2 linked regions of the Labrys monachus genome follow. The protein of the gene in region 2 interacts with the protein of the main gene of each other region in a pairwise test. Links are inferred from orthologs where the notes say so. Each region holds a gene or a part of one and is shown on either strand. Other genes may lie near its edges.

Region 1 (6,506 bases), 3.1 Mb from region 2 along the record:
CGCGCGGCCAAAACATGGCCGGCGGGATGATTGTCCTGAGCAGGCCTCAGGCGGCCGCGTGGCCCGCCTGGGCGGCCACCTCGGCGGCGAAATCGCTCTCCTGCTTCTCGATGCCCTCACCGAGGGCGTAGCGGATGAAGCCGGCGACCTTGATCGGCCCGCCTGCGGCGCCTTCGCTCTCCTTGATCGCCTGCCCGACGGACTTCGAAGGCTCGAAGATGAAGGGCTGGTCGAGAAGGGTCACTTCCTTGAAGTAGGTCTTGATGCCGCTCTCGACGATCTTGGCGATCGCCGCCTCAGGCTTGCCCTGCTCGCGGTATTTCTCGGCGAGAATGGTCTTCTCGCGCTCGACCGTCGCGGCATCGACCCCGGAGGCGTCGACGGCCAGCGGATTGGCCGAAGCCACATGCATGGCGATCTGCCGGCCGAGTTCCGCCAGCTTCTCGGTATTGCCGGCCGATTCGAGGGCGACCACCACGCCGATGCGGCCCTTGTTCGGCGCAACCGGGTTATGGACATAGGTCGCCAGGGCGCCCTGCTCCACCGACAGCAGCGCGGCGCGGCGCAGCGACATGTGCTCGCCGATCTTGGCGACGGTGCTGGCGATCTTGTCGGCAACCGAGCCGCCATCGCTCCATGCAGCGGCCTTGATGGCTTCCACATCGCTGCCGACCTTCAGGGCGACGCCGGCGATACCGGACACGAGATCCTGGAATTCGGGGTTGCGCGCGACGAAATCGGTCTCCGAATTGACTTCCACGGCCACGCCGCGGGCACCGTCGACGACGACGGCAACCAGGCCCTCGGCAGCCACGCGGCCGGCCTTCTTGGCAGCCTTCGAAAGCCCCTTCTTACGCAGCCAGTCCACGGCAGCTTCGAGATCGCCAGCCGTTTCGGTCAACGCAGCTTTGCAATCCATCATGCCCGCGCCGGTCTGTTCGCGCAGGTCCTTCACCATGGCGGCGGTAATGTTCGACATAGGACGATACCTCGTTCGGAATTCCGGACGGAGTCCGGTGATGGGAAGCGGCCCGGCGCTTACCATTCCAATGTAACAATCGGAAGGCGAGCGGCCGGGCCGTGTTTGTATCATATAGGAAGGCCCGCGCCGAAGCGCAGGCCCCCAGGCCTGCAGCGCAGGCTTGCAGGGATCAGGCGCCTGCGACGAGATTGCGGGCGAGCTCCACCCAGCCATCGCGCTCGATGCGGCCGTTGAGCTTGAGATCCGCATCGACCTTGGCCACGTCCTCGGGCGTCATGGCGGCGAACTGCCAGTAATGCCACAACCCGCCTTCGTTCAGCTTCTTCTCGAGCTGGGGGCCGACGCCCGTCAGCTTGGAGAGATCGTCCGGCGCGCCGCGGGGAGCGGTGAGCAGTTCGAACGCCTCGCCGGAGACCGTATCGTCGACGGCCGGCAATTCCTCGACGACCGGCTCGGCCGCCTCGCCGATATCGATGCCGAGGTCGCCATGGGCGCGCGAAATGCCATCGAGGGCGGCGCGGGCGACGAGGTCGCAATAGAGCGACAGGGCGCGGCCGGCATCGTCATTGGCCGGAATCGGGAAGGTGATGCCGTCGGGATTCGAGTTGGAATCGAGGATGGCGGCCACCGGAATGTTCAGGCGGCGCGCTTCCTTGATCGCAATGTCTTCCTTGTTGGTATCGATGATGAAGATGAGGTCGGGCGTGCCGCCCATGTCCTTGATGCCGCCCAGCGCCCGCTCGAGCTTGTCCTTCTCGCGGGTCAGGTCGAGGCGTTCCTTCTTGGTGTAGCCCTGCTGCGCACCGCCGGACAGAAGCTCGTCGAGCTTGCGAAGCCGCTGGATCGAATTGGAGATCGTCTTCCAATTGGTCAGCGTGCCGCCGAGCCAGCGCGAATTGACGTAATACTGCGCCGAACGGCGGGCCGCATCGGCGACGGCGTCCTGCGCCTGGCGCTTGGTGCCGACGAAGAGCACGCGGCCGCCACGCGCGACCGTGTCCGAGACCGCCTGCAGCGCGCGGTGCAGCGCGGGGACCGTCTGGGCGAGATCGATGATGTGAATGCCGTTGCGGACGCCGAAGAGATACGGACTCATCTTCGGATTCCAGCGATGCGACTGGTGGCCGAAATGGGCGCCGGCTTCGAGCAGCTGGCGCATAGAGAAATCTGGCAATGCCATGTTGGTTTGACCCCGGTTGAAGAACCTCCGCGGACATCCACCGTGCCTGCCTCCCGGACGGTTCCGGGCAAAGCAAGACACGGCACCGGAGCGGCTAGCCGCTTCGTCCGCGTGTGGAATGGCGCGCTCTATACGGGCAGCGGAGCAAATGCGCAAGCCCGGAACATGAAACGCACCGATTTCGGGGGCTTCCGCCTCCTGGCGCACGGCCTTCGGCGCGGGACGGAGAGAAAGAGGCGGCGAGACGCCCATGCGGTAAGACAACGCGATTCTGGGCCCGTACCGGTTCGGGGTTTGTCATTGCCGGGCTTGTCCGGCAATCCACTCGGGCCGCCTGTCCCCATTCTGCACCAAGTCTGGATACCCGGGACCAAGCCCCGGATATGACAAAACTGGGCCTCTTCCTCTTAATCGCAGCGCCTATGGGCTGACGCCCGCGATGCGAGTAAAACGCGTTCCCTCCCCGAAGGCTACAGCTGCTGCACGGTCGCGACGCCCGGAATGGCCTTGATGGCGCCGGCGATCTGGGGCGTGACGAGAAAGCGGCCGGGCAATCTCAGCTCGACCTCCCGTTGGCCGGCCTCGATCTGCAGGATCAGGAACACCTCTCCTTCCCCGCGCTGGCCGAGGCGCTTGGCGACCGATTCCAGGGCCTGCTCCCCCTGTACGAAGACCTTGATGCCGCGCTGGGTCTTGGCGGCGGCGGCGTCGAGCCTCTCGGCCGTTACGATGCGGATGCGCACATCGTCCCCTTCATAGGCGGCCTGCACGGTGATCAGCACCGCCGTGCCGGGCTCCAGGAGATCGCGATATTGCGCCAGCCCCTCCGAGAAGATCACCGCCTCGAACTGCCCGGACGCATCCGACAGGAGGATCACTCCCATCTTCGACCCGGTGCGGGTCTTGCGTTCGGACTTCGAGAGCACCGTCGCCGCAAGACGCCCTGCCGTCGCGCCCTGCTTCACCTTCTGGACGAACTGGGCCCAGGACGGCACCTGCAGCCGCTCCAGCGCCGTCGTATAGGAATCGAGGGGGTGGCCCGACAGGAAGAACCCGATGGCATCGAATTCGCGCTGGAGGCGCTCGGAGGGCTCCCACGGCTCGACGACGGTTCCCTTCAGCGGTTCCGGCGCCGCGGAAGCCCCGAACATGTCGGACTGGCCGTCATGCTTCTCGGCATGGGCGCGCTGCGCCTGCGCCATGATGGCGTCGATCGAGGCGGTGACGCGGGCACGGTCCCGGTCGAACTCGTCGAAGGCGCCCGCCGCCGCCAGGCTTTCGAGGATGCGCTTGTTGATGGCCTTGGGATCGATGCGCCTGGCAAAGTCCCCGAGATCGAAGAAGGGACGGTCGCCGCGGATCTCGACGAGACGCTGCATGGCCGCCATGCCGACGCCCTTCACGGCCCCCAGCGCGTAACGGATGGCTCCGTCATGCACTTCGAAATCGGGGCCCGAACGGTTGACGGAGGGCGGCTCGACCTTGATGCCGAGCCGCCGGGCCTCGAGGCGGAACTCCGCGAGCTTGTCGGTGTTCGACATGTCGAGCGACATCGAGGCGGCCATGAACTCGACCGGGTAGTTCGCCTTAAGATAGGCGGTATGGTAGGAAACCAGCGCATAAGCCGCGGCGTGGCTCTTGTTGAAGCCGTAATCGGCGAATTTGGCGAGATAGTCGAAGATTTCGTCCGCCTTCGCCTTGGAGGTGCCCCGTTCGACCGCGCCGGTGACGAAACGGGCGCGCTGCGCATCCATTTCGGCCTTGATCTTCTTGCCCATGGCGCGGCGCAGCATGTCTGCCTCGCCGAGCGTATAGCCCGACAGGATCTGCGCGATCTGCATCACCTGTTCCTGATAGATGATGACGCCATAGGTCTCCTCCAGCGCGGGCTTGAGCTGGTCGAGCATATAGTCGGGTTCTTCGAGACCTTTCTTGCGGGCATTATAGACGGGGATGTTGGCCATCGGGCCCGGGCGGTAGAGCGCCACGAGGGCGATGATGTCCTCGAACCGGTCCGCATTCATGTCGAGCAGGGCCTTGCGCATGCCCGCGCTTTCAACCTGGAACACGCCGACCGTCTCGCCCCGCCCGAGCATCTGGTAGCTGCGCACGTCGTCGAGCGGTACGCTGGCGAGATCGAGCGTGATGCCGCGCTGGGCCAGGAACATCACGGCGCGCTGCAGCACCGTCAGCGTCTTCAGGCCGAGAAAGTCGAACTTGACCAGGCCGGCCTGCTCGATCCATTTCATGTTGAACTGGGTGGCCGGCATCGGCATCGCGGTCTTCGGATCGTGATAGAGCGGCACCAGCTCGATCAGGGGCCGGTCGCCGATCACCACGCCGGCGGCGTGGGTGGATGCGTGGCGATAGAGCCCCTCCAGCTTCTGGGCGATGCCGAGCATGCGCTCGACGGTGGGGTCGTCCTTGGCCGATTCGCGCAGCTTCGGCTCGTCCTCGATCGCCTTCGAAAGGGTCACCGGATTGGCCGGGTTCTGCGGCACGAGCTTGCAGAGCTTGTCGACCTGGCCATAGCCCATCTCGAGCGTCCGGCCGACGTCGCGCATCACGCCGCGGGCCTGCAGCGAACCGAAGGTGATGATCTGCGCCACCCGGTCCTCGCCGTACTTCTCCTGCACGTAGCGGATGACCTCGTCGCGCCGATCCTGACAGAAATCGATGTCGAAGTCCGGCATCGAAATACGCTCGGGGTTGAGGAAACGCTCGAACAACAGCCCGAAGCGCAGGGGATCGAGGTCCGTGATGGTGAGGGAGTAGGCGACGAGCGAACCGGCGCCCGAGCCGCGTCCGGGACCGACCGGGATGCCCTTGGACTTGGCGTGCTTGATGAAGTCGGACACGATGAGGAAGTAGCCCGGAAACTTCATGCGCTCGATGATCGACAGTTCGAAGTCGAGGCGCTTCGAGTAGTCATCCACGGCGAGCCCCGCGGCCGGCCCGTGCGCCGCAAGGCGGGCCTGCAGCCCCTCCACGGCCTGGCGGCGCAATTCGACGGCTTCGTCGACCGGCTGCCCGTTCTCGTCCACACTGGTCGAGAATCGCGGCAGGATAGGCTTGCGCGTGCGCACCCGGAAGGCGCAGCGCTTGGCGATTTCTATCGTGTTGTCGATAGCTTCCGGCAAATCCCTGAACAGGGACATCATCTCGGAACGGGTCTTGAAATAATGCTGCGCGGTCACCCGGCGCCGGTCCGTCTCGGCGAGGATGCGGCCCTCGGCGATGGCCAGGAGCGCATCATGGGATTCATGATCCGAGCGCGCCGCGAAATAGACCTCGTTGGTCGCCACGATCGGAAAGCCGCGCGCATAGGCCAGATCGACGAGGCTGCCCTCGACCTGCTGTTCCTCCGCGGTGTCGTGCCGCTGCAGCTCGACATAGAGCCGGTCGCCGAAAAGGCCGGCCAGACGTTCGAGCCTCAGCCCGGCGAGCGCATCCTGCCCGTCGCGCAGGGCGCCGTCCACCGGCCCCCCCGGACCGCCGGTCAAGGCGATCAGGCCGCCGCCCAGGCCGCTCAGGCGGTCGAACGAGACATGGGCCTCTGCCCCACTCCCCGCGTCCATGTAGCTGTGGGAGGACAGGGCCATCAGATGGCCGTAGCCCTCCTCGCTCTGCGCGAGCAGCACGAGGCGCGGCAGGCGGCGCTGATGCATCGGGCGGCGGTCCGCCGCGTCCTCGCGATCGGCGAAATCCACCGCCAGCGACAGGCCCATGATCGGCTGGATGCCGCTGCCGGCGAGCTTTTCGGAGAATTCGAGCGCGCCGAACAGGTTGCTGGAATCGGTCAGCGCCACCGCCGGCATGCCGTCCGCCTTGGCGAGATCGGAAATCTTCCCGACCTTCATCGCCCCTTCGAGCAAAGAGTAGGAGGAACGGACATGCAGATGCACGAAGCCCGGTCCGCGCCTAGCCTTGTCGTCCGCCATCATGCCTCCGTTCGCCCGCTGCCGCATTCCCCGCGCCCGGCCGGCATCTCCCGCCGGCGGACGCTCATGCGTGACATCGAGGGGCACGCCGCGGCGGACCGTCATCCGATTCGCCGCGCCCCGTCGACGGCAGGACGCAACCATGCCTCCGACGGGACCGCAAGGCCAGCCATCGTCCCGGCGCGGCGATCCCCAGCTCATCCGCGATACGCCCGTGGCGCGGCCCCGAGCCTGCGGACGACCTGTGGACAAATGTGGATAAATACCCTCAAACGCCGCTGAAGAAGCCCGACCACATGGCGAACATGATCAGAAACAGGCTGACGGAAGCCAGGGCAGCGATATCTTCGACGAAACGGGCGAGCATGGGTTCCCTCCTCTTGCGTGCCCCTCGATAATGTTC
Region 2 (3,387 bases):
GAGCCATATCCCGCATCCCGGCGAAACCGTGCTGTGCGACGGCTATTTCATGGTGCCGGGGGGCAAGGGCGCCAACCAGGCCGTGGCGGCGGCGCGGGCCGGCTCGAAGACCGCCATTATCGGATCGCGCGGCAATGACGGCTTCGCCGATCTCGCCGTCTCCGTGATGGCGGAGGCGGGCGTCGACATTTCCGCGCTCCGCCGCACCGGGCGCCCGACCGCCGTCGCCCTCATCACCGTCGAGGAGAGCGGCGAGAACGCCATCGTCGTCGCCTCCGGCGCCAACCAGCTCACCGATGCGACGCAGCTGGAGGCCTATCCGCTGGCGAAGGGCGACATCGTCCTGCTGCAGCGGGAAATCCGCGACAGCGAGAACTTCGCCGCCATCGCCCAGGCCAAGGCGCGCGGGGCGCGCGTCATCCTCAACGTCGCGCCGGCCGGGCCCATTCCCGCCGACATGCTGCGGCTGCTCGACGATCTCGTCGTCAACGAACACGAGGCGCTGGTCGTGGCGCGGGCCGCCGGCATCGACGTCGCCGATCCCGAGGAGGCCGTCAGGCTGATCAGCGAGCGCTTCGGCTGTGCCGCCATCGTGACGCTCGGCGCCGACGGCGTCGTCGGCTGGATCGACGGCGTGCGCCGGTCGGCTCCCGCCCTGAAGATCGTACCGGTCGACACCACGGCCGCCGGCGACACCTTCACCGGCGCCTATGCCGCCGCGCTCGAGCAGGGCTTCGGCTTCACCGAGGCGCTCGCCCGCGGAGCGGCTGCCGGCTCCCTCGCCTGCACGCGGCCGGGCGCGCAGTCCAGCATTCCCACCAAGGCCGAAATCGACGAAAACACCCGGGGCCTTTCGGCCTGAGCCCCATCCGGCGACGGCATCGGGCCGGCGGCCTCCGCCGACGGCCCGCAATCGCGCTTGTTCCGCCTGCGCCGGCATGGTACCCGCGCTCGAACCTTCCGAACCATCTTCCAAGGCAGCGGCGATACGTCGCGAGACAGGGAAACGACAATGGCGACCGAACCGCAGAACTCCAACGGCCCCGACCAGGGCCAGGAAATCCAGCCCTCCATCAATGTGCTGGCGCAGTACATCAAGGACCTGTCCTTCGAGAACCCGAACGCGCCGCGCTCGCTCGGCAACATGCAGAACTCGCCGCAGATCAGCCTGACGGTGAACGTGAACGGCAAGCCGCTCGGCGGCGCCGATTATGAAGTCGAGCTGTCGATCGAGGGCGGCGCCGGCGAAGGCGCGGGCACGCTGTTCAAGTTCGAGCTGCTCTACGGCGCGGTGATTCGCCTCGCCGGCATTCCCGACGACAACGTCCATGCGATGGTGATGATCGAAGGCCCGCGCCTGCTCTTCCCCTTCGCCCGCCAGATCATCGCCGACGCCACCCGCAATGGCGGCTTCCCGCCGCTGATGATCGACCCGATCGACTTCGTCGCCCTCTACCGCAACCGTCTCGCCCAGGTGCCGCCGGCCGCCGGCCAGGCCTGAGGCGACGCCCGATTTCCCCTTCCCCCCGCCGGGGAAGGGGTTGGAGGGTCGCCGTGCCTCTGCCCGCCTCGCCCGTGATCCCTCCCGGCCCCGAGAGGCAGGCGTCGCGCGTGCGGCCTTGAAGTGCTTTGTGCCGCCTATCGCCATGAGCGCAGCGCCTCGTGTGCGCTGAAGGCTGGCCCCTTTGTTCAGGCGTATTTCTTCCAGATCGCGTTGTCGCCGAGCGCCGCGACGAAGGCTTCGTGCGCGGCGAGTTCCGCCGCCAGCAGGCGCGAGGGCAGCGGGACCGGCCGCGGCCCGGCCGCCCCGGCGATGGCGCGCGCGACGACGGCCGCGGACGCCGTGGCGAGACCGAGCGTCGTCTGCCGCCCCCCGGTCAGCTCGATATAGACCTCGGCCAGGATCTCGGCGTCGAGAAGGGCCCCGTGCTTGACGCGCTTCGAGTTGTCGATGCCGTAGCGCTGGCACAATTCGTCGAGCGAGGCGCGGGCGCCGGGGTGCTTGCGGCGGGCCATGGCGAGGGTATCGATGACCCGGTCCATCGGCAGCACGGCCTGATTGACGCGCTTCAGCTCGGCGTTGAGGAATCGCATGTCGAAGCCGGCATTGTGGATGACCAGATGCGCCTCGCCGACGAAGGCGACGAACTCCCCGGCGAGTTCCTTGAAAAGCGGCTTGTCCGACAGGAATTCCTTCGACAGCCCGTGCACGGCGAAGGCTTCCTGCGGCATGTCGCGTTCAGGATTGAAATATCGGTGCCAGGTCACGCCGGTCGGGAGGCGGTCGATCATCTCGATGCAGCCGATCTCGACCAGCCGGTGCCCCTCATTGGGGTCGAGGCCCGTGGTTTCGGTATCGAGGATGATTTCACGCATGGCGACTCACAGGGTCGATGACAGGGCCGCTATTATGGCAGCGACCTGCGCCTCGGCAAAGACGAGGCCTCGGCTGCTGTCGATGAGAAAATGGGCGCGACGGCGCTTTTCCACATCGGGGATCTGGCGCCCGAGGATGGCGGCATAGCGCCGCTCGTCCATGCCCGGCCGGGCCATGACGCGCTCGCGCTGGATCCAGGCCGGCGCGGTGACGACGGCGACCGCACGGCAGCGCCGGTCTGCGCCCGTCTCGAACAGCAGGGGGATGTCGAGCACCACGAGCCTGGCCCCCTTCTGCCGGGCAGCCTCGATGAAGTCGCGCTCGGCCCGCTGCACCAGCGGATGCACGAGATCCTCCAGGCGCTTCATCGCTTCGCCGCTGCCGAACACCCTCTGACCGAGCCGCAGCCTGTCGATGGCGCCATCGACGACGACGCCCGGAAATGCCGCCTCGACCGTGGCGACGGCGGGGCCGGCATAGAGCCGGTGAACCGTGGCGTCGGCATCGTGCACCGCGACGCCACGGGCCCTGAACATGGCCGCCGTCGCCGACTTGCCCATGCCGATCGATCCGGTGAGGCCGAGGATGAAGGTCACGGCAGATCGCTCCTCTTTAGCCGGCAAACGAAGCATAGCGTCGGCCCGCGAGCCGGTCAGCTCGCTTCGATGTCGGCGATGATCAGGGCCCGCAATTCCTCACTGACGACCGGCCTGACGCCGAACCAGCGTTCGAAGCCGGACACCGCCTGATGCAGCAGCATGCCGAGGCCGTCGACCGTGCGGTAGCCCGCGCGGCGGGCCTTCGCCAGCAGCGGCGTCTCCAGCGGCACATAGACGATGTCGGTCACGAGCGCTGCCCCGGGCAGACGCGAAAGATCGATGTCGAGCGGCGGCTGCCCCTTCATGCCGAGCGAAGTGGTATTGACGAGCAGATCGGCGCCCGCCAGGGCGTCCTCCATCGCCTGCCACGATAGGACACGTATTTTCGGACCGAAATGAGACGCGAGCGTC

Evidence for each region. Proteins that work in one complex are often made in the same cells at the same time.
Region 1: the proteins of dnaQ (region 2) and dnaE interact in binary tests that used the Escherichia coli proteins (3 or more experiments, as listed by UniProt). The link is inferred for Labrys monachus from one-to-one orthologs.

Annotation. Positions count from the first base shown.
Region 1 is NZ_JAUSVK010000001.1:3,315,197-3,321,702, forward strand. The notes cover bases 2,433-6,506. They hold dnaE (DNA polymerase III subunit alpha), read right to left. Parts: upstream 6,107-6,506; coding sequence 2,633-6,106; downstream 2,433-2,632. In the rest of the region: tsf (translation elongation factor Ts), read right to left, coding at 47-979; J3R73_RS15035 (30S ribosomal protein S2), read right to left, coding at 1,152-2,162. UniProt on the Escherichia coli protein: DNA polymerase III is a complex, multichain enzyme responsible for most of the replicative synthesis in bacteria. This DNA polymerase also exhibits 3' to 5' exonuclease activity. The alpha chain is the DNA polymerase catalytic subunit.
Region 2 is NZ_JAUSVK010000001.1:6,383,673-6,387,059, forward strand. Bases 534-3,387 are described here. They hold dnaQ (DNA polymerase III subunit epsilon), read right to left. Parts: upstream 2,377-3,387; coding sequence 1,690-2,376; downstream 534-1,689. Other genes in these bases: J3R73_RS29085 (ribokinase), read left to right, coding at 534-862; secB (protein-export chaperone SecB), read left to right, coding at 1,013-1,501; coaE (dephospho-CoA kinase), read right to left, coding at 2,383-3,009; J3R73_RS29105 (shikimate dehydrogenase), read right to left, coding at 3,030-3,387. In the rest of the region: more of J3R73_RS29085, read left to right, coding at 1-533. UniProt on the Escherichia coli protein: DNA polymerase III is a complex, multichain enzyme responsible for most of the replicative synthesis in bacteria. The epsilon subunit contain the editing function and is a proofreading 3'-5' exonuclease.